DNA from 3 places in the Sutcliffiella sp. NC1 genome. Region 1 is predicted to be linked to each of the others. Evidence: a T-box and tRNA genes for the amino acid it is inferred to sense, from the RefSeq annotation. Region 1 holds a T-box; the other regions hold tRNA genes.

Evidence for each region. The T-box of region 1 lies ahead of thrS (threonine--tRNA ligase). A T-box ahead of a tRNA ligase gene usually reads a tRNA of that ligase, here a tRNA-Thr.
Region 2: it encodes a tRNA-Thr, which carries the amino acid that the T-box ahead of thrS (threonine--tRNA ligase) is inferred to sense. The anticodon was not compared.
Region 3: it encodes a tRNA-Thr, which carries the amino acid that the T-box ahead of thrS (threonine--tRNA ligase) is inferred to sense. The anticodon was not compared.

What each region holds. Positions count from the first base shown of each region.
Region 1 is NZ_CP115153.1:2,128,798-2,135,937, reverse strand. It holds gene thrS (threonine--tRNA ligase) at 1-1,684, opposite strand, end outside; T-box leader at 1,735-1,958, opposite strand; T-box leader at 1,988-2,210, opposite strand; T-box leader at 2,244-2,468, opposite strand; gene O1A01_RS11095 (sigma-70 family RNA polymerase sigma factor) at 2,626-3,174, shown strand; gene O1A01_RS11090 (PadR family transcriptional regulator) at 3,178-3,612, shown strand; gene O1A01_RS11085 (FtsW/RodA/SpoVE family cell cycle protein) at 3,609-4,937, shown strand; gene O1A01_RS11080 (dihydrofolate reductase family protein) at 5,221-5,790, opposite strand; gene O1A01_RS11075 (hypothetical protein) at 6,335-6,847, opposite strand; gene O1A01_RS11070 (alpha/beta fold hydrolase) at 6,871-7,140, opposite strand, start outside.
Region 2 is NZ_CP115153.1:935,841-942,980, forward strand. It holds rRNA gene O1A01_RS04645 (23S ribosomal RNA) at 1-1,261, shown strand, start outside; rRNA gene rrf (5S ribosomal RNA) at 1,380-1,496, shown strand; tRNA gene O1A01_RS04655 (tRNA-Asn) at 1,518-1,592, shown strand; tRNA gene O1A01_RS04660 (tRNA-Ser) at 1,597-1,688, shown strand; tRNA gene O1A01_RS04665 (tRNA-Glu) at 1,710-1,784, shown strand; tRNA gene O1A01_RS04670 (tRNA-Val) at 1,794-1,869, shown strand; tRNA gene O1A01_RS04675 (tRNA-Met) at 1,892-1,968, shown strand; tRNA gene O1A01_RS04680 (tRNA-Asp) at 1,969-2,044, shown strand; tRNA gene O1A01_RS04685 (tRNA-Phe) at 2,061-2,136, shown strand; tRNA gene O1A01_RS04690 (tRNA-Thr) at 2,174-2,249, shown strand; tRNA gene O1A01_RS04695 (tRNA-Tyr) at 2,258-2,341, shown strand; tRNA gene O1A01_RS04700 (tRNA-Trp) at 2,373-2,446, shown strand; tRNA gene O1A01_RS04705 (tRNA-His) at 2,473-2,548, shown strand; tRNA gene O1A01_RS04710 (tRNA-Gln) at 2,564-2,638, shown strand; tRNA gene O1A01_RS04715 (tRNA-Gly) at 2,644-2,718, shown strand; tRNA gene O1A01_RS04720 (tRNA-Cys) at 2,727-2,800, shown strand; tRNA gene O1A01_RS04725 (tRNA-Leu) at 2,827-2,915, shown strand; tRNA gene O1A01_RS04730 (tRNA-Leu) at 2,939-3,019, shown strand; tRNA gene O1A01_RS04735 (tRNA-Gly) at 3,040-3,113, shown strand; gene O1A01_RS04740 (B3/B4 domain-containing protein) at 3,246-3,908, opposite strand; gene queG (tRNA epoxyqueuosine(34) reductase QueG) at 3,972-5,135, shown strand; gene O1A01_RS04750 (amidase domain-containing protein) at 5,227-6,102, shown strand; gene trmL (tRNA (uridine(34)/cytosine(34)/5-carboxymethylaminomethyluridine(34)-2'-O)-methyltransferase TrmL) at 6,178-6,669, shown strand.
Region 3 is NZ_CP115153.1:3,932,280-3,939,419, reverse strand. It holds rRNA gene O1A01_RS20540 (23S ribosomal RNA) at 1-1,486, shown strand, start outside; rRNA gene rrf (5S ribosomal RNA) at 1,603-1,719, shown strand; tRNA gene O1A01_RS20530 (tRNA-Val) at 1,729-1,804, shown strand; tRNA gene O1A01_RS20525 (tRNA-Thr) at 1,979-2,054, shown strand; tRNA gene O1A01_RS20520 (tRNA-Lys) at 2,240-2,315, shown strand; tRNA gene O1A01_RS20515 (tRNA-Leu) at 2,321-2,401, shown strand; tRNA gene O1A01_RS20510 (tRNA-Gly) at 2,415-2,489, shown strand; tRNA gene O1A01_RS20505 (tRNA-Leu) at 2,498-2,586, shown strand; tRNA gene O1A01_RS20500 (tRNA-Arg) at 2,605-2,681, shown strand; tRNA gene O1A01_RS20495 (tRNA-Pro) at 2,686-2,762, shown strand; tRNA gene O1A01_RS20490 (tRNA-Ala) at 2,790-2,862, shown strand; tRNA gene O1A01_RS20485 (tRNA-Met) at 2,885-2,961, shown strand; tRNA gene O1A01_RS20480 (tRNA-Ile) at 2,964-3,040, shown strand; tRNA gene O1A01_RS20475 (tRNA-Ser) at 3,058-3,150, shown strand; tRNA gene O1A01_RS20470 (tRNA-Met) at 3,238-3,314, shown strand; tRNA gene O1A01_RS20465 (tRNA-Asp) at 3,315-3,390, shown strand; tRNA gene O1A01_RS20460 (tRNA-Phe) at 3,556-3,631, shown strand; tRNA gene O1A01_RS20455 (tRNA-Thr) at 3,659-3,734, shown strand; tRNA gene O1A01_RS20450 (tRNA-His) at 3,760-3,832, shown strand; tRNA gene O1A01_RS20445 (tRNA-Gly) at 3,839-3,912, shown strand; tRNA gene O1A01_RS20440 (tRNA-Ile) at 3,918-3,994, shown strand; tRNA gene O1A01_RS20435 (tRNA-Asn) at 4,003-4,077, shown strand; tRNA gene O1A01_RS20430 (tRNA-Ser) at 4,081-4,171, shown strand; tRNA gene O1A01_RS20425 (tRNA-Glu) at 4,186-4,257, shown strand; gene O1A01_RS20420 (GNAT family protein) at 4,564-5,358, shown strand; gene glgB (1,4-alpha-glucan branching protein GlgB) at 5,870-7,140, shown strand, end outside.

The sequences.
Region 1 (7,140 bases):
GGGACTGTAGCTTTAAGCAGTATTCTAGATGAACATGTGAAACTGGGATTAATTGTACTTGTATAGGTGCTAACCATACAGGAAATGCACCTGCAAAATGTTCAATTAGAATACCAAAGAATCGATCAATCGAGCCAAAAATCGCACGGTGTATAACAACTGGGCGGACTTTTTCATTATTAGCATTAATAAAATTTAAATCAAATTTTTCTGGCATTTGAAAATCTAGTTGGATTGTGCCACATTGATGACTTCTTTTAAGAGCATCTTTAATGTGAAAATCAATTTTCGGTCCGTAAAATGCTCCATCCCCTTCGTTTAATTGATAATTGACTCCTAAAGTTTCTAAAACATTTTTTAATGCTGCTTCCGATAGATCCCATAAATTGTCATCACCTAGAGAATCTTCCGGTCTAGTAGATAGTTCCACAGAAAAATCAAACCCGAAAGTACGATACACTTTGTCAATCAGAGAAAAGACTTTTTTAATTTCGTCTTCGATTTGATCCTCTCGTACAAAAATGTGGGCATCATCCTGGCAAAATGTACGAACTCGGAGTAGTCCATTTAATGCACCGCTATATTCATGACGGTGAACTTGACCAAATTCCGCCATTCGAATCGGTAAATCACGATAAGAATATAAATTATTTTTAAAAATTAACATATGTCCAGGACAATTCATCGGTTTCAATGCAAATTTAGTATGATCAACGTCAGAAAAGTACATATTTTCATGATAGTGTTCCCAATGACCTGACTTCTCCCACATTTGTTGATTCATCATAAATGGAGTACGAACTTCATCGTATTCCGCACCATTTTGAACTTCACGAGAAAATCTTTCTAATTCATTTCGAACGATTTGTCCTTTTGGTAAATAAAATGGCATACCAGGTGCTTCCTCAGAAAACATAAATAACTCCAATTGTTTTCCTAACAAGCGATGGTCACGCTTTGCTGCTTCCTCTAAAAAGTGAAGATGTTCGTCTAATTCTTGCTTTTTTCGAAAAGCAACGCCATAGATTCTTTGGAGAACTTCACCTTCACTATCCCCTCTCCAATATGCTCCAGATACACGAGTTAATTTAAATGCCTTCATAAGTCCAGTAGAAGGAAGATGAGGTCCACGGCAAAGGTCAATAAACTCCCCCTGTTTGTATAAAGTAATTGTTTCACTTTCTGGTATTTCTTTTAATAACTCTAACTTAAAAGGCTCCTCCATTTCTTTAAACAATTTTTCAGCGTTTTCAAAGGAAACATCCATTCTTTTGATTGTTAAGTTTTCGTTCACAATGTTTTGCATTTCCTTTTCGATTGCTATTAAATCGTTTAAACTTAAGCTATTTTCTAGCTTTAAATCATAGTAAAAACCATCATCAATAACAGGTCCTATCCCTAACTTTACACTCCCATACAATCTTTTTACAGCTTGTGCTAAAACATGAGCTGCAGTGTGCCGTAAAACTTGTAACGCTTCGTTTGACTGGAAAGTTAAAATTGTAAGTTCAACATCCCCCTCAAGTTGAAAGGATAAATCAACTAATTGACCATTTACTTTTCCTAATACAGCATTTTTTTGTAACCCTGTGCTAATAGCCCCTGCAACACTATACACTGTACTCCCTTTTGGAAATTCCTTTATATTTCCGTCAGGCAACTTAATTTTCACAACGTTTCCCATTATGGTCACTCCTTTTAAAATAATGTATAAAAAAACACACCCATCCCTATAAAAGGGACGAGTGTGTAAATACCCGTGGTTCCACCCAGCTTCCCATAAGACATAATGCTTATGGCTCTAGTGCTGTAACGTAGCATCGACGATATTGGATACTTGAGTTCCCCAATATAGCTCAAAGGTGGTAAATTATTTTTCCGTTGCTAGGAAGCTCGCACCTTTTTCTTCCCTCTCTGTTAGCCGTAAAAATAATTCATGTCCTTTTCATCGCTTTTATTAAAAAATAAAAAAACAGACTCATCCCTCACAAGGGACGAGTCTGTATTTACCCGTGGTTCCACCCAACTTCCCACAAGACTATAACGCTTATGGCTATGGTGCTGTAACGTAGCATCGACGATATTGGATACTTAGTTCCCCAATACAGCTCGAAGGTGGTAAATTATTTTCCGTCGCTAGGAAGCTCGCACCTTTTTCTTCCCTCTCTGTTAGCCGTAAAAATAATTCATGCCCTTTTCATTGCTTTAGTATTTTGAAAAAATAAAAAACAGACTCATCCCTCACAAGGGACGAGTCTGTTATACCCGTGGTTCCACCCAATTTCCCACAAGACAATATTTATGCTTATGGCTTTGGTGCTGTAACGTAGCATTTCGGTATTGGATACTTTTCATTCCCCAATACAGCTCAAAGGCGGTAAGCTACTATCCTGCGTTAGGAAGATCTCAGCATTTCTTCCCTCTCTGAAAACCGTAAAAGTAACCCATGTCCTAATCCGTGCTTTTTTAATAACTCTTATTTTTGATTTTTATATATATTACAATATATTCCTACATAACACAACTAGTTATTTCAGTTTCTTTTAAAAAATATATTTTCTTCCATATTTCCAAACCACTAACCTGCTAGCTTCGTCTAAAATGGAGGAAGAGGTGAAAATGCAAATGAGTGAATTAAGGCAAATGCCGCTAACAATCGAAAGCTTAGCTAACAAGGAAGATATTATCAATCAATTAATAAATGATTATAGTGACGACATTTTACATTTTGTCTATACATACGTAAAAAATCAAACGGTTGCGGAAGATTTAACACAAGAAGTTCTAATTAAATGCTACGAAAAATTACATACATTTAAACAACAATCCTCCATTAAAACGTGGGCTTTTCGTATTGCAAGTAACCACTGTAAAGATTATTTAAGAAGCTGGCACTATAGAAAAATAACTTTAAACGAAAAAATTCTTGATTTTATTCCATCAAAAGAAAAGCAAGTAGAAGATGCTGTCATTCAAAAGGATGAAGAAACAAGCTTAGTTAATGCAGTGATGACTTTACCAATTAAGTTTAGAGAGGTAATTTTTCTCCACTACTTTGAGGAATTAACCTTATCAGAGATTAGTAACGTTACGGGTGTGAATATAAATACGTTAAAAACGAGACTAAAACGTGCAAAAGAGTTAGTAAAAAGTAAAATTGAAGAGGAGGTATAAAAAATGGATAACCTATTCTCTAACTTAAAGAATTCAATGAAAAAAAATGTCTTTAAAGATTTTTCCTTTTCTAACGAAAGAAAAGTTGCTGTAAAAGAAGCTATAAGAGCAAAACAATCACCCACTCACCTCCATTCATGGAAGGGAGAAACTTTATATTTACTATTTGAATTATTACAGTACGAAGGAAAGTTAGGCTATGACCTTTCTATTCAACTTATCCAACACAACGATCTTACCTTTCAAAACAATGAAGGACAGCTTTATTCCCTTTTACATTTAATTGAGAATAAAGGATTTATAACCTCTGAATGGAAGGGAGGAAAAAAATATTATTCATTAACTTCAAAAGGTCAAAAATGTTTAACATCTTACAAACAGACTAGTCCCAATCAAAAACTATCATTTAAACACTTGCTAGAGGAGGCATCATTATGAGTAAATCTAATTTTGATGACTTCCTCAATAAAGTAACTTCTAAAGTTAAGTCGAAGGAAGCACACGGAATGATAAAAAAGGAGCTCTCCTACCACTTACAAGAGTTAAGTCAATCTTTCCAAAGAAGAGATATCTCAAAGGATGAAGCGGATGAAAAAGCTGTTCAAGAAATGGGAAATCCATTTAACCTAGGGGAAAATCTAAATCGACTTCATCGACCGAAAATGGATTGGCCTTTGTTATTGTTATTTGGGATTATTGCTGCTATTAGCTTTCTTCCAGTAACAGGATGGACGTTCGAGAACGAAGCGATTCCAGACAACTATTTCGTAACACGCCAAGCAATTTGGTTAGCTCTTAGTATACTTGTACTCGTTGCATTTTTGTTTTTGGACTATAGAAAGCTACTCCGTTTTTGGCCTTATCTTTATTGTTTTGGATTTCTTTTACTCCTATATACATATTTTTTTGGTGTTATGAATATGGGGGCAATGAACCATATTGAGGTATCCGGAGTTGTAATAAACTCGACACACTGCACATTATTTTTATTTTTTCTAGCTTGGATAGGTATCCTTTATCGTATAAATACTTTTAAAAGTCGGAAGAAACAAATGTTACTCTTTTTCTTATTTTGGATACCAATCATTTTCTATATGATGCTTCCAAACTTTACATTAACGATAATGTATATTTCTTGTATATGCATCATGTTTTGTTTTTCAAAAGTCCATAAAAATTTAGCAATAAAGATTATCACCACGAATGTTGTTACTGGAACAATCCTCCTTGTTCCAGTTCTTCTAACTCCCCGTGGTAGTCACTTTTTTTCAGAACGGCTTTTGGCATTTTTACACCCTGAAAAGGACCCCAATGGAGGTGGCTGGATTTACTTGGTTTTAAATAATATTTATAGTCAAGCTGGGTGGTTCGGAAATGGATTTACAAACGATTTAACCATTCAAAATTTACCTGCCACCTTTACAGATTTTGTTTTTCCTTATCTTGTTTATTCTTTTGGTTGGGTGTTTGGAATTTTCCTTTGTCTTCTATTATTATTTTTTATAGGAAGAATTTCAACAAACGCATTTAAGACAAAGGATCTACTTGGAAGACTGTTAGTAATTGGGGGCGCGAGCTTGATTTCCGTTCCAACAATTTGGAATATTTTTATGGGACTTGGACTATTGCCAATAGTAAGCTTTTCTCTTCCTTTTATCAGTTATGGAGGAAGTATGTTGCTATTCAATTCGGCTATACTAGGGCTTATTTTAAGTGTGTATCGTAGAAAAGATATAATACAAACTTACTCCTATATAGAATAAAAATCGTAAAACAAAAAGCAGACTATAGAAATTTTAACGGGTTCGGTTTTGAAGTACAAAATTTGAATTAGAAGTGCTTTTCGCACGGTAATTAGCAGACACTTTAACAATGAAATTAGCACGCAAAAAAGCTCGGAGCCAATACGCTTCGAGCTTTTTTATCGTATTACTTTATGGAAGATAAGCCCCCGTTAATTTAAGTGAAAATATTCACAATCATTTCTTATAAAGTTTAATTCCTTAATGTGTAGGAAAAGCGCCGATTGTTGAGGGGTTAATATTACTACTCTTGAATCAAATGGTAGGTTAGTTGAACAACGCCAGAGGAGAAACTTCTTGTATTAACCAATTTCAGATTCAACCTTTGTTTTATATCAATAAACAACGGTCTTCCTTCTCCCAAGACCACAGGATGAACAGATAATCTAAATTCATCAACTAGTCCTAAATCGATAAAAGTTGTGATGAGACTTGCACCTCCGTATAACCAGATGTCTTTACCAGGCTTATTCTTTAATTTATTTACTTCCTCGGGAATATTTTCATTTACAAATATTGCTTTATTGTCATACCCTTTTTGCGTTCTGGAAAACACATATTTCTCCTTACTATGAACCAATTCCCACATTTCTTTTTCAGCATTAGTATCTTCAATCGTGGGAGTATATTGTCCCCATAAATCGTAACTTTTTCTTCCATACAAAATTGTATCAATCTGATTTAGAAAATTAGTAAATCCCATTTCAGGGTCCATTATGCACCAATCAACTTCACCATTTTTCCCTTCAATAAATCCATCTAGAGTAACTGCTAAATCTAAAATAATTTTTCTTGACTTTCCTTCATTGGACATTATATTTCCTCCTTAGTTGTTCGTCATGTCCTTGTCAAAACATTGAAATGGTTCATTTTTTTATCATTATTTACGATAAATATGAACAATTATCATTCTACATATAATAGCCCGATTGCTGAACAAAGATCAATCATGACTTTTCCACTAAACTGCTCCGTTAGTTAAATAAGCCTTTCTATTATTTTAACATATATATCCAAATTCCTACTCACTATTTTTAACGCACAAATTCACATAGCAATTAGCATACGAATTCGCAAGATGACAATAATTTCTGTCACCTTACCAAAAGGGGTGCGAATATGCGTGCTAAAACATCCATAAAGTCATATAAATCCTTGAACTATCAACAAAAAGAAGCAGTCCAATTCAGTTGCGAATTGGACTGCTAATTCGTGTGCAAAATTAGTTTTTGTACTCGAAAACCGAACCCGTTATAGAAATTTAGGCTGCTTTTTATTTTTCTGATTTTGCTCTTCTAAGCTATTAGTCGAGTCTTGAATGAGCTCTTCTTACTGTATTTAATAGGGAAAACTTTAACTCAATATTTTAAAGGTACCTCAATACTATCTTCCAACAATTCAGCTTGTTTCATAAAGGAATCCATATTTGCCATAATGGTCATTCTTAATCCTAATCCTGCTTCACGCAGTTTCTCTCTTAATTCCTCAAAGTTCTTTTTATCTTCATCTGTTAACTCTACAAAGCTATATAATGTATCATGAGGATATTGGCTTAATTTTGAATGTAAATGACTAAGAGTTTCTTCATCTTTTTTAGAAAGTGATCCTAATTGATTGCCGGTCGTTATCCCTAACCAAATACCATTTAATACATCTCCTAGTTCAGTTGTTACTAAATTCGGTTCCCCCCAATTTTCTCTCATTTGATGAGCGATTAACCCTTCTAATTCTACTAAATTATGCTGAACTTCCGTCATAAACACTTGTTCCTTCACGAAGTTCATCTTCATGATCCCCCATGCTACGATGGCCACCAATAACAAATTTAAAAAGATAGACAGTCTAAATAACAATTTTCTTTTTTTACTCATTTTCATTTTCTCCTTACTAATCCCTAGCAAAAAAACTCAAAGGCTAAAGAATTAATCTCATTTGGTTTCTCCACTACTGTCCAATGTCCGCAGTTCTTTATTTCCATTAATCTAGCATGCGGAATGTACTTCACTAGCAAACTATGAATTTTTTCTGGTGGTAAAGTATCATGGCTACCTTGTGCAACCATAATCGGGATGTCTGATAATTCATGTACCTTTTCTGTTAAGTCGTATTGTTTTTTTATATCTTCACCGATTACATGATTAACTGTACTATTCATGTTGTATCT
Region 2 (7,140 bases), 1.2 Mb from region 1:
GAGAGAATCCTAAGGTGAGCGAGAGAACTCTGGTTAAGGAACTCGGCAAAATGACCCCGTAACTTCGGGAGAAGGGGTGCTCTGTTAGGGTGTTAAAGCCCGAGAGAGCCGCAGTGAATAGGCCCAGGCGACTGTTTAGCAAAAACACAGGTCTCTGCGAAGCCGTAAGGCGAAGTATAGGGGCTGACGCCTGCCCGGTGCTGGAAGGTTAAGGGGAAAGGTTAGCGCCTCGGCGCGAAGCTTTGAACCGAAGCCCCAGTAAACGGCGGCCGTAACTATAACGGTCCTAAGGTAGCGAAATTCCTTGTCGGGTAAGTTCCGACCCGCACGAAAGGCGTAACGATCTGGGCACTGTCTCAACCAGAGACTCGGTGAAATTATAGTACCTGTGAAGATGCAGGTTACCCGCGACAGGACGGAAAGACCCCGTGGAGCTTTACTGTAGCCTGATATTGAATTTTGGTACAGCTTGTACAGGATAGGTAGGAGCCTGAGAAGCCGGAGCGCTAGCTTCGGTGGAGGCGTCGGTGGGATACTACCCTGGCTGTATTGAAATTCTAACCCGCGAGCCTTATCGGCTCGGGAGACAGTGTCAGGTGGGCAGTTTGACTGGGGCGGTCGCCTCCTAAAGAGTAACGGAGGCGCCCAAAGGTTCCCTCAGAATGGTTGGAAATCATTCGTAGAGTGTAAAGGCACAAGGGAGCTTGACTGCGAGACCTACAAGTCGAGCAGGGACGAAAGTCGGGCTTAGTGATCCGGTGGTTCCGCATGGAAGGGCCATCGCTCAACGGATAAAAGCTACCCCGGGGATAACAGGCTTATCTCCCCCAAGAGTCCACATCGACGGGGAGGTTTGGCACCTCGATGTCGGCTCATCGCATCCTGGGGCTGTAGTCGGTCCCAAGGGTTGGGCTGTTCGCCCATTAAAGCGGTACGCGAGCTGGGTTCAGAACGTCGTGAGACAGTTCGGTCCCTATCCGTCGTGGGCGTAGGAAATTTGAGAGGAGCTGTCCTTAGTACGAGAGGACCGGGATGGACGCACCGCTGGTGTACCAGTTGTCTTGCCAAAGGCATAGCTGGGTAGCTACGTGCGGACGGGATAAGTGCTGAAAGCATCTAAGCATGAAGCCCCCCTCAAGATGAGATTTCCTTTAGCGCAAGCTAGTAAGATCCCTGAAAGATGATCAGGTTGATAGGTTCGAGGTGGAAGCGTGGCGACACGTGTAGCTGACGAATACTAATCGATCGAGGACTTAACCAATTTAAATGAACGATATGAACGATCTTGATGAAAAATATTATCTAGTTTTGAGAGAACAAAAAAAACTCTTGATTTTCTCATAAAATATATTATAATAGTATTTGTCCTTAAAAAAATGTCTGGTAATGATGGCGAAGAGGTCACACCCGTTCCCATACCGAACACGGAAGTTAAGCTCTTCAGCGCCGATGGTAGTTGGGGGCTGTCCCCCTGCGAGAGTAGGACGTTGCCAGGCTGAAGGATATAATTCTTCTATTCCACCATAGCTCAGCGGTAGAGCATTCGGCTGTTAACCGAAGGGTCGTAGGTTCGAATCCTACTGGTGGAGCCATTATGGAGAGCTGTCCGAGTGGCCGAAGGAGCACGATTGGAAATCGTGTAGACGGTTACCGCCGTCTCAAGGGTTCAAATCCCTTGCTCTCCGCCATTCTTAAACTCTTACAATTATGGCCCGTTGGTCAAGCGGTTAAGACACCGCCCTTTCACGGCGGTAACACGGGTTCGAATCCCGTACGGGTCACCATTATATATTGGAGGATTAGCTCAGCTGGGAGAGCACCTGCCTTACAAGCAGGGGGTCGGCGGTTCGATCCCGTCATCCTCCACCATAAATTATAAGATTAATATCGTCGCGGGGTGGAGCAGTCCGGTAGCTCGTCGGGCTCATAACCCGAAGGTCGCAGGTTCAAATCCTGTCCCCGCAACCAGGTCCCGTGGTGTAGCGGTTAACATGCCTGCCTGTCACGCAGGAGATCGCGGGTTCGATTCCCGTCGGGACCGCCATTATAATTTAAAGTTAGGCTCGGTAGCTCAGTCGGTAGAGCAATGGACTGAAAATCCATGTGTCGGCGGTTCGATTCCGTCCCGAGCCACCATTTAAATTATAAAAAGAAATAATTGCATTTAATATATGCCGGTGTAGCTCAGTTGGTAGAGCAACTGACTTGTAATCAGTAGGTCGTGGGTTCGACTCCTATCGCCGGCACCATCCTTACTGGAGGGGTAGCGAAGTGGCTAAACGCGGCGGACTGTAAATCCGCTCCCTTGGGTTCGGCGGTTCGAATCCGTCCCCCTCCACCATTTTAAATTAAGTTGTAACAATTCTTACTATAGGGGCATAGTTTAACGGTAGAACAGAGGTCTCCAAAACCTCCGGTGTGGGTTCGATTCCTACTGCCCCTGCCAATTATAAAACAAAACTTAACATTATGGCGGTTGTGGCGAAGTGGTTAACGCACCAGATTGTGGCTCTGGCACTCGTGGGTTCGATTCCCATCAATCGCCCCAACATTATAAAATTATTGGGCTATAGCCAAGCGGTAAGGCAACGGACTTTGACTCCGTCATGCGTTGGTTCGAATCCAGCTAGCCCAGCCAATTTTGCGGAAGTAGTTCAGTGGTAGAACACCACCTTGCCAAGGTGGGGGTCGCGGGTTCGAATCCCGTCTTCCGCTCCAATACATTAGGCGGCATAGCCAAGTGGTAAGGCAGAGGTCTGCAAAACCTTTACCACCGGTTCGAATCCGGTTGCCGCCTCCACTAATAAATGCCAAACAGTGTTACAAGCCGGGGTGGCGGAACTGGCAGACGCACAGGACTTAAAATCCTGCGGTAGGTGACTACCGTACCGGTTCGATTCCGGTCCTCGGCACCATTTTTTATTTTAATACTGTTTACGCCGGTGTGGCGGAATTGGCAGACGCGCACGACTCAAAATCGTGTTCCTTCGGAGTGTCGGTTCGAACCCGACCACCGGTATTAATTAAGAATAGGCCAGTGCGGGTGTAGTTTAATGGTAAAACCTCAGCCTTCCAAGCTGATGTCGTGGGTTCGATTCCCATCACCCGCTCCATACATAGTGAGTAACGTAGTGTTTCGTTAAACAAATTAACGATGCATTACGTTTTTTTGTTTACCCACTATGGATACTTTTAATCTAATATGTTAAAGAACAAAAAAAGAATTCATTAATAAAATGAATTCTTTATGATACTAGATTTACTTTAAAATTCCCGCCGTTAATTTGTACAAACATAGAAGCAACACTCTCTAGCATCTTTACTGCTTCATTATTTTCAATAGATGGAAGTAAATAAACAAGTTGAATGGCATCAGTAGTTGCTTCTGAAATAGGGGATCTAGTACTATCAATGTAAGGACTTCCGAACGGGCCATTTTCGTCAGCAGTATGAAGGATTTTATCAAGACTGATTATTCTACCGTTTAAACCAGTATAGTGATCATTTTCTTTTCCAATCATTACTGATAGCTGTCCGTTAAGTTTTGCATTATCATATAAACCAAAAGGAATTGAATACTTTAACGAAAAAAAATTATTAATGTCTACGCCAGAGTTTACAGGTTCAAGAAACTGACCTTTTTTAATCCTTCTATATAGCGCTTCGGCGGATGGGCGGTACCTACTCGGATCAGTACCAGTTTGTTTGAAAATCTTTCTCCATTCCGCTATTCCGTGAACACTTTTTAGTTCTTGATCAAGTAAATCAAAGTATATTGATTCTTGAAAAAGGCGAAATCTACCTTTAAACATTTGGGGTGTAGTGCTTATAGTTGTATTTTCATATTCAATATAACCTAACTTAAAATTTGGAATAGCTTTTTTTACTTCATTATGTATTGTAATCATTATACCGCTTCCTTTATTTCCATGTTTATATTAGTTTACCACACATTAAATGAATAGTTAAAAATGTTAGCAAAGGAGGTGCATACATTGAATTTTACTAAATTAAAAGAAGAAATTATTCAATACAGTAAGCAAATTGGCATTGATAAAATTGGTTTTACAAGTGCAAGTCCTTTTGTTGAATTGAAGGAACGGTTGAGAGTACAGCAAGAAAATGGGTACCAATCAGGTTTTGAAGAAAGTGATATTGAAAAGCGAACGAATCCTCAGCTTTTACTCCCTCAAGCAAAATCTATTATTGCGATTGCGATTGCTTACCCATCAAAAATGAAAGATGCACCTCGTAGTACGAGGAAGGACCCACGGGGTATTTTTTGCAGGGCATCATGGGGAACAGATTATCACCTTGTACTGAGAGATCGCTTAAGTAAATTAGAAGAATTCATTAAACAAAAAGTCCCAGAAGCAACATTAAAATCAATGGTCGATACAGGTGAGCTTGCAGATCGAGCAGTTGCCGAAAGAGCAGGTATCGGGTGGAGTGGTAAAAACTGTGCCATTATTACGCCAGAATTTGGTTCCTACGTGTATTTAGGTGAAATGATTACAAATATACCATTTGATCCAGATCAATCGATTGAAGACCGTTGTGGGTCGTGTAATAAGTGTGTGGATGCTTGTCCAACCGGTGCATTAATTCAAGGAGGGCAACTCGATTCTAACAAGTGCATTGCCTTTTTAACACAGACGAAAGGCTTTTTAAAAGAAGAATATAGAACAAAACTAGGTAATCGTTTGTATGGTTGTGACACGTGCCAGACGGTATGTCCAGAAAATAAGGGGAAGGACTTTCACCTTCATGCGGAATTAGAACCCGATCCTGAGCTAGTAAAGCCGAGATTAAAGCCTTTGTTAACAATGAGTAATCGAGAGTTTAAAGAAAAATATGGCCATATGTCAGGTTCATGGCGAGGAAAAAAACCAATCCAACGAAATGCAATTATAGCACTAGCCCATTATCGGGATAAAACGGCTGTCCCAGTTCTCCTTGAGCTAATTGAAAATGATCCAAGACCTGTCATTAGAGGGACAGCAGCATGGGCATTAGGTAAAATTGGAGAACAATCTTCCTTACCTCGCTTAATGCACTTAATGGAGAAAGAACAAGATTCAGATGCACGAGAAGAAATGGAGAAGGGAATAGCATTATTGAAGAGTGAGAGTTAACCAATAACTCTCACTTTTTTTCTGTCTTTTTAATGAGACTACTTCTAAAAGCATACAGTGTAAAAAGAAGTTTTCTGGAGGAGTGTATACGATGAATACTCAATTGCAAAGACATGTTGAAATGTTGCTTCAAAGTTATGTATATAGAAGTTCTCAAACTGGTAACTATATTATAAACGACGATACGATAAAGAATAAAAGGGAAATGCACAGAAGAAGAGGGGCAGAGATTGTCAAATGTAACGCAGAAGGGAAAATAAATAAAATTACTCCGATCGGAAGCCAGAAAGAAGTCACATATCAAATTCATATTAGGTATTTAATTAATCATAAGGATAAACTATATTTAGAAGAAGAAATGTTAAATAGAATATCTGTATGGGATGATAATGAAATAGTAACTGATAGACAAGTAATGAATAACGTAGAGCCGATTTACATGCAACCGTTAGAAGAATGTGAAAAGCGGGATTATCGTTTTACTTATGATAGAATGGCTGCTGTTCAATATGCAGAAAGATGGTGGAATAGTTACAATCCTCAGTTTAAAAAATTTGATGTTGATTGTACGAACTACGTTTCTCAATGTGTACACGCAGGTGGGGCCCCAATGGTAGGTTTTCCTAATAAGAGTAGTGGTTGGTGGATGAAAAATAAAGCTTGGAGCTATACATGGTCTGTTGCTCACTCTTTACGCTGGTATTTACCTAATGCAAAAAGTGGCATGAAAGGAAGAGAAGTAACAAGGGCAGCTGATTTAATGCCAGGAGATGTTATTTGTTATGATTTTCAAGGTGATGGGAGATTTGACCATAATACTATCGTAGTTGCCAAGGACCAAGATGGGATGCCGTTAGTAAATGCACATACACATAACAGTAGAATGAGGTATTGGGCATATGAAGACTCGTCAGCGTACACTCCAAATATAAAATATAAGTTCTTTCATATTATTGATCGCAATTAAAATATTGATTATCGAATAAATTAAATGTATTGTTTATATGTATGATTGATTTAAGTAATTTTAGAGGTGAAAAACTTGGGTATACATGTAGTATTATATCAACCAGAAATTCCAGCTAACACAGGAAATATAGCTAGAACTTGTGCAGCAACAAATACAACACTACATTTGATTCGACCGCTTGGATTTTCAACTGACGATAAAATGTTAAAACGGGCAGGTCTTGATTATTGGGAGTTTGTAAATGTTGTTTATTATGATTCACTTGAAGAATTGTTTGAAAAAAACAGTGATGGTGAATTCTTTTTCATTACAAAATTTGGTCAAAAACCACATACTTCCTTTGACTATAGTAATTTGGAAAAAGATTATTTCTTTGTTTTTGGAAGAGAAACAACCGGTCTTCCAAAGGAAGTTATTCAAAAGAACATAGACACTTGCTTACGTTTACCTATGACGACAAATGTAAGGTCGTTAAACTTATCTAATACAGCAGCAATCTTAGTATACGAAGCACTAAGACAACAAGATTATCCTAACCTTTCAATTGAATATCCTGAAATTTAATGAAAAAACGGAGCGTAGAATTAATTCTATACTCCGTTTTCTATTTGTGTCTAAAAAAGCGCTTGTCCTAGTGAATAGGAAAGCGCCGGGGTGTTTCCATTATTTAGTTTTTGCACCAGGTCTATCGTTATAACCAGCAGTGAAAATTGCTGTTAAGAACGCTAGGCATACACCTAAAATTAAAATTGTTCCCATATGTAGCTCCCCCTTTAATAAAGTATATAAGTAAGCATACTATCCATTATTATAACTTAATAAGTAATTATTGTGAATGTAATGTATGAATAAAATTTGACAATATTTCCTTTATTCTATTATGTACCGTATTCTTTAAACTGATTCAAAATTGTTTTTTACAATAATATGGTACTTCCTAAAAAATCGTTGTTATTGTTGCTATATGTAGACAAACCTTACACTTCTGATTTTAATCTTCCTCAAGAAGGTCCTTGAATAATTTTCTTTGAAAAG
Region 3 (7,140 bases), 1.8 Mb from region 1:
TTCCGTTTGAGCGATGGAGGGACGCAGGAGGATAGGGTAAGCGCACTGTTGGATATGTGCGTCCAAGCAGTTAGGCTGGATAAGTAGGCAAATCCGCTTATCCTAAAGGCTGAGCTGTGATGGCGAGGGAAATATAGTACCGAAGTTCCTGATTCCACACTGCCAAGAAAAGCTTCTAGCGAGGAATATGGTGCCCGTACCGCAAACCGACACAGGTAGGCGAGGAGAGAATCCTAAGGTGAGCGAGAGAACTCTGGTTAAGGAACTCGGCAAAATGACCCCGTAACTTCGGGAGAAGGGGTGCTCTGTTAGGGTGTTAAAGCCCGAGAGAGCCGCAGTGAATAGGCCCAGGCGACTGTTTAGCAAAAACACAGGTCTCTGCGAAGCCGTAAGGCGAAGTATAGGGGCTGACGCCTGCCCGGTGCTGGAAGGTTAAGGGGAAAGGTTAGCGCCTCGGCGCGAAGCTTTGAACCGAAGCCCCAGTAAACGGCGGCCGTAACTATAACGGTCCTAAGGTAGCGAAATTCCTTGTCGGGTAAGTTCCGACCCGCACGAAAGGCGTAACGATCTGGGCACTGTCTCAACCAGAGACTCGGTGAAATTATAGTACCTGTGAAGATGCAGGTTACCCGCGACAGGACGGAAAGACCCCGTGGAGCTTTACTGTAGCCTGATATTGAATTTTGGTACAGCTTGTACAGGATAGGTAGGAGCCTGAGAAGCCGGAGCGCTAGCTTCGGTGGAGGCGTCGGTGGGATACTACCCTGGCTGTATTGAAATTCTAACCCGCGAGCCTTATCGGCTCGGGAGACAGTGTCAGGTGGGCAGTTTGACTGGGGCGGTCGCCTCCTAAAGAGTAACGGAGGCGCCCAAAGGTTCCCTCAGAATGGTTGGAAATCATTCGTAGAGTGTAAAGGCACAAGGGAGCTTGACTGCGAGACCTACAAGTCGAGCAGGGACGAAAGTCGGGCTTAGTGATCCGGTGGTTCCGCATGGAAGGGCCATCGCTCAACGGATAAAAGCTACCCCGGGGATAACAGGCTTATCTCCCCCAAGAGTCCACATCGACGGGGAGGTTTGGCACCTCGATGTCGGCTCATCGCATCCTGGGGCTGTAGTCGGTCCCAAGGGTTGGGCTGTTCGCCCATTAAAGCGGTACGCGAGCTGGGTTCAGAACGTCGTGAGACAGTTCGGTCCCTATCCGTCGTGGGCGTAGGAAATTTGAGAGGAGCTGTCCTTAGTACGAGAGGACCGGGATGGACGCACCGCTGGTGTACCAGTTGTCTTGCCAAAGGCATAGCTGGGTAGCTACGTGCGGACGGGATAAGTGCTGAAAGCATCTAAGCATGAAGCCCCCCTCAAGATGAGATTTCCTTTAGCATTATGCTAGTAAGATCCCTGAAAGATGATCAGGTTGATAGGTTCGAGGTGGAAGCGTGGCGACACGTGTAGCTGACGAATACTAATCGATCGAGGACTTAACCAATGTATATGAACGATACGAACTATCTTGATGAAAATATTATCTAGTTTTGAAAGAATAAAAAAACACTTGATTTTTTATGAAAAGTGAATATAATTATTCTTGTCACTTAATAATAGTCTGGTAATGATGGCGAAGAGGTCACACCCGTTCCCATACCGAACACGGAAGTTAAGCTCTTCAGCGCCGATGGTAGTTGGGGGCTGTCCCCCTGCGAGAGTAGGACGTTGCCAGGCTGTTATAACGGAGGATTAGCTCAGCTGGGAGAGCACCTGCCTTACAAGCAGGGGGTCGGCGGTTCGATCCCGTCATCCTCCACCATTATTATTTAACTAAACTAAATATGCCGGTGTAGCTCAGTTGGTAGAGCACGATCGAATACGCTTCGAAGGAATCACTTCAGCGCACAAATCGAGCTGCTACTTGAATAATCTTTCTGAGATTTGGGTGACGGCTATTAAAAAGAAGTAATGGTTTTAAATGCAAATTATATATGCCGGTGTAGCTCAGTTGGTAGAGCAACTGACTTGTAATCAGTAGGTCGTGGGTTCGACTCCTATCGCCGGCACCATTTATTAAGTGCCATTAGCTCAGTCGGTAGAGCACGTCGGAATTTGCTACGAAGCATAAGCTTCAGCGTACATGCCGAGCTGCTACTTGAATTAACATCCTGAGGCATGGACGTCTAAAGGAAACACTTCTTCGAATAGTATCATGCTTACAGTTGTATTAGACTTTAGGCAGAATAATAATTAAGTGCCATTAGCTCAGTCGGTAGAGCATCTGACTTTTAATCAGAGGGTCGAAGGTTCGAGTCCTTCATGGCACACCATCTACGCGGGTGTGGCGGAATTGGCAGACGCGCTAGACTTAGGATCTAGTGTCTTTGACGTGGGGGTTCGAGTCCCTTCACCCGCATAAGTAAATATTAGCGGAAGTAGTTCAGTGGTAGAACACCACCTTGCCAAGGTGGGGGTCGCGGGTTCGAATCCCGTCTTCCGCTCCACGAAAGTTGCCGGGGTGGCGGAACTGGCAGACGCACAGGACTTAAAATCCTGCGGTAGGTGACTACCGTACCGGTTCGATTCCGGTCCTCGGCACCATTTTTAAAAATAAGAATAGCGCCCGTAGCTCAATTGGATAGAGCGTTTGACTACGGATCAAAAGGTTAGGGGTTCGAGTCCTCTCGGGCGCGCCATTCACGGGAAGTAGCTCAGCTTGGTAGAGCACTTGGTTTGGGACCAAGGGGTCGCAGGTTCAAATCCTGTCTTCCCGACCAGATAACATTGTAATTGATTTAACTCATGGGGCCTTAGCTCAGCTGGGAGAGCGCCTGCCTTGCACGCAGGAGGTCAGCGGTTCGATCCCGCTAGGCTCCACTTATCTTTAATAAAATACTTTGGCGGTGTAGCTCAGCTGGCTAGAGCGTACGGTTCATACCCGTGAGGTCGTGGGTTCGACTCCCTCCGCCGCTACCAAAGGACCTTTAGCTCAGTTGGTTAGAGCAGACGGCTCATAACCGTCCGGTCGTAGGTTCGAGTCCTACAAGGTCCACCATGTATCATTCATAATTCGGAGGAATACCCAAGTCCGGCTGAAGGGATCGGTCTTGAAAACCGACAGGGGTGTTAAAGCCCGCGGGGGTTCGAATCCCTCTTCCTCCGCCATATTATATTTATCATTCAAGAAATTATATCGTTCGAATGATGAAAAATGGCTACTTTAGAAAAAGAATATGTAGTAATTTTTATCGTCGCGGGGTGGAGCAGTCCGGTAGCTCGTCGGGCTCATAACCCGAAGGTCGCAGGTTCAAATCCTGTCCCCGCAACCAGGTCCCGTGGTGTAGCGGTTAACATGCCTGCCTGTCACGCAGGAGATCGCGGGTTCGATTCCCGTCGGGACCGCCATTATAAAAATTAATATTTAGGCTCGGTAGCTCAGTCGGTAGAGCAACGAGCAAAGCATCATCGAAATTACTACGAGTTGTACTCGTCGAGAGGCTTCTTGAATAGTCTTCCTGAGACGAGGACAATGGATACGAAAGACAAAGTTTAGGCCCGAAAATATTAAATGGCTCGGTAGCTCAGTCGGTAGAGCAATGGACTGAAAATCCATGTGTCGGCGGTTCGATTCCGTCCCGAGCCACCATTTAAATTATTATTATAAATCTTAAATGCCGGTGTAGCTCAGTTGGTAGAGCAACTGACTTGTAATCAGTAGGTCGTGGGTTCGACTCCTATCGCCGGCACCATCAATATTTTTTGTACATTACCATGGCGGTTGTGGCGAAGTGGTTAACGCACCAGATTGTGGCTCTGGCACTCGTGGGTTCGATTCCCATCAATCGCCCTTTATGCGGGTGTAGTTTAATGGTAAAACCTCAGCCTTCCAAGCTGATGTCGTGGGTTCGATTCCCATCACCCGCTCCATTTAGGGGCCTATAGCTCAGCTGGTTAGAGCGCACGCCTGATAAGCGTGAGGTCGATGGTTCGAGTCCATTTAGGCCCACCATATTTTATTCCACCATAGCTCAGCGGTAGAGCATTCGGCTGTTAACCGAAGGGTCGTAGGTTCGAATCCTACTGGTGGAGCCATTTGGAGAAGTACTCAAGTGGCTGAAGAGGCGCCCCTGCTAAGGGTGTAGGTCGGGTAACCGGCGCGAGGGTTCAAATCCCTCCTTCTCCGCCAGCTATATGAAATTTGGCCCGTTGGTCAAGCGGTTAAGACACCGCCCTTTCACGGCGGTAACACGGGTTCGAATCCCGTACGGGTCATCTAAACAGTAGTCTATAAGACTACTGTTTTTTCTTTTGCTAGGAAACTAAAAAAATTGTAACTTTGTAGTGAACAGTATAACCTATTTGTCTCTTCTAGGACGAGCGCATAAACCAACTGCAAATTTTCTGTTACGTCCATATGACATAGCAACTCGAATTATCCTAGTTACCACTGCATTTCGTTTCCTCTTTCCCTTTGTTTAAAATGGTTGATTCTATCCATATTTCTATAGTTTGTTATAATAAATATAGTTACACAACTAGATCGACATCTTACTCTTTTAAGTAGGAAGTGAATTTAAGATGTTACCTTTTAATCTATCAAAACAGCTAGAACTCTCCGAAATTAATATGGTTACCTCACGATTACGTGCCCTTCAACAAATATCTAATAACGAATTAGGTGTAAATATTACTCAATTTGGCAATGCAACTGCCTTTTCAATTAATGGTATACCTGGTCCAGCTTACAATACAGTGAAAGGATTAACAGATGCAGAAGAACATCTTTTAGATGAAATCTTTTTCCATTATGCCGCGAAAAAAATTCCAATACAACTAGAGATAGTACCTGGACATGTAAGCTCACGACTGTTATCCAAACTTCCAAACTACGGAGTTTCTCACAAAGATTTTCATACTACATTGTTTAGTTCTGGGTCAAAGCCAACTATTCATAAGTTAAATAGCCATGTAAACATTACTGAATTAACCGTTGAACAGTTTCATCTATATGGAGAAATTTATGTAAAAGCTTTTAACATGCCAACTTCTTTTAAAGAAGCAGTAAGTGGAAACAACATAATATTGCATGGTTTAGAAGGTTGGAAATTTTATTTGGCCACTATTGAAGAAAAGCCAGTCGGAGTAGGAGTATTACATATACATCATCATGTTGCAACTTTAGCTGTAGCCGCTACACTTCCAGAAAAGCGTGATAAGGGTATACATACTAGCTTAATATATGAACGCATATATGATGCTTTAGGTAGTGGTGCTCAATTAATATGTGGACAAGCTAAGTATGGAAGTGTTAGCCATTATAATATGCACAAGTTGGGCTTACAAGTAGCTTATACGAAAGCTCTATGGTCCTAATATAAAAATAATGTACTATCCTTCCATCTAAGTATCGTTTGGAGAAAGTATAAGATAATACAACACCTAACATTTATACAAGAATCTTAATTTTATGGTTTACTTTTATATATAGTATGTAAATGCAAAAAGCTCGTTTATTACGAGCTTTTTTTTTGCAAGTAAATTAAGAAAATGGTGGCATTAAGTTTTCACAGTATAAAAATAGGTCAAAATATACAATAAGAAACTATTATTCCACAAAAATTTTTCCATTTAACATAAAAACATATCGACAGGTTTCTACAAAATGCTACTCGTTTGTGAAATTTGTGAAAACGTTAGCACGAGTAATAAAAAAATGTGTTCGTTCTAGTAGAAGCATTGAAAGCGGTTAATTTCTTCTGCAGCTTTCGACAATAATTTTATTATTTAAAATTTTGTAAAAACATGTCTACAAAAATAATTATACAGTTGTCAGAAAACTATTTATCATAATTAGTAGGAAACATTATGAAGGAAGGGTGAAGAAATGCTTGTCGCTACTCCAACAGATTATCAGTTGCACTTATTTCATGAAGGAACATACTACAAAAGCTTTGAATTGTTTGGTTCACACATTGTAAAGAAAAGAAGAAAGTTAGTAGGTACTAGATTTACTGTTTGGGCACCAAATGCTAAAAATGTTAGATTGATTGGTTCCTTCAACAATTGGAATGGATCTAGTAATGAATTAGAAAGGTTGAATAAGGAAGGTGTTTGGACAATACTCATTCCAGATGAGGACTTGAGTGGACATCTTTATAAGTACGAAATAGTCACACAAACTGGTGAGATTTTACATAAAGCAGATCCGTACGCTTTTTATTCAGAAGTGCGACCAAATACTGCCTCTATCGTCTATCCATTAAACGGCTATAAATGGAAGGATGCAAATTGGCGACGTAAGAAAAAAAGACAATCTATATATGAAAAGCCATTGTTTATATATGAGCTACATCTTGCATCTTGGAAAAAGAAACAAGATGGTTCTTTGTATAATTACGAGGAATTGGCAGATGAATTAATACCGTACGTTAAAGAAATGGGTTATACCCACATAGAATTATTACCATTAGTTGAACATCCATATGATCGTTCGTGGGGATATCAAGGTACTGGCTATTACTCTGCAACAAGTCGGTATGGAACTCCACATGAACTGATGATGTTTATTGATAAATGTCATCAAGAAGATATAGGAGTCATTCTTGATTGGGTTCCAGGGCATTTTTGTAAAGATGCACATGGATTATATATGTTTGATGGTACTCCAACATTTGAATATGCTGCATATAACGATAGAGAAAATGAGGTATGGGGAACAGCAAATTTTGATTTAGGAAAAACGGAGGTTCAGAGCTTTCTAATCTCCAATGCGATCTTTTGGATGGAATATTTCCATGTAGATGGCTTCCGTGTGGATGCAGTAGCAAATATGCTGTTTTGGCCTAATTCGGATGAGCTCCATGCAAATCCTTTTGCGATAAATTTTTTAAAGAAATTAAATGAAGCAGTATATGAATTTGATTATAGTGCGTTAATGATTGCTGAAGATTCAACAGATTGGCCCCTAGTAACAAAACCAACCTCTGTTGATGGATTAGGTTTTAATTATAAGTGGAATATGGGTTGGATGAACGACATGTTATCTTACATGATTCTATCGCCTGAACAACGTAGAAATCATCATAATAAAGTCACTTTTTCCCTCCTTTATGCATTTTCAGAAAACTTTATTTTACCCTTATCTCACGATGAAGT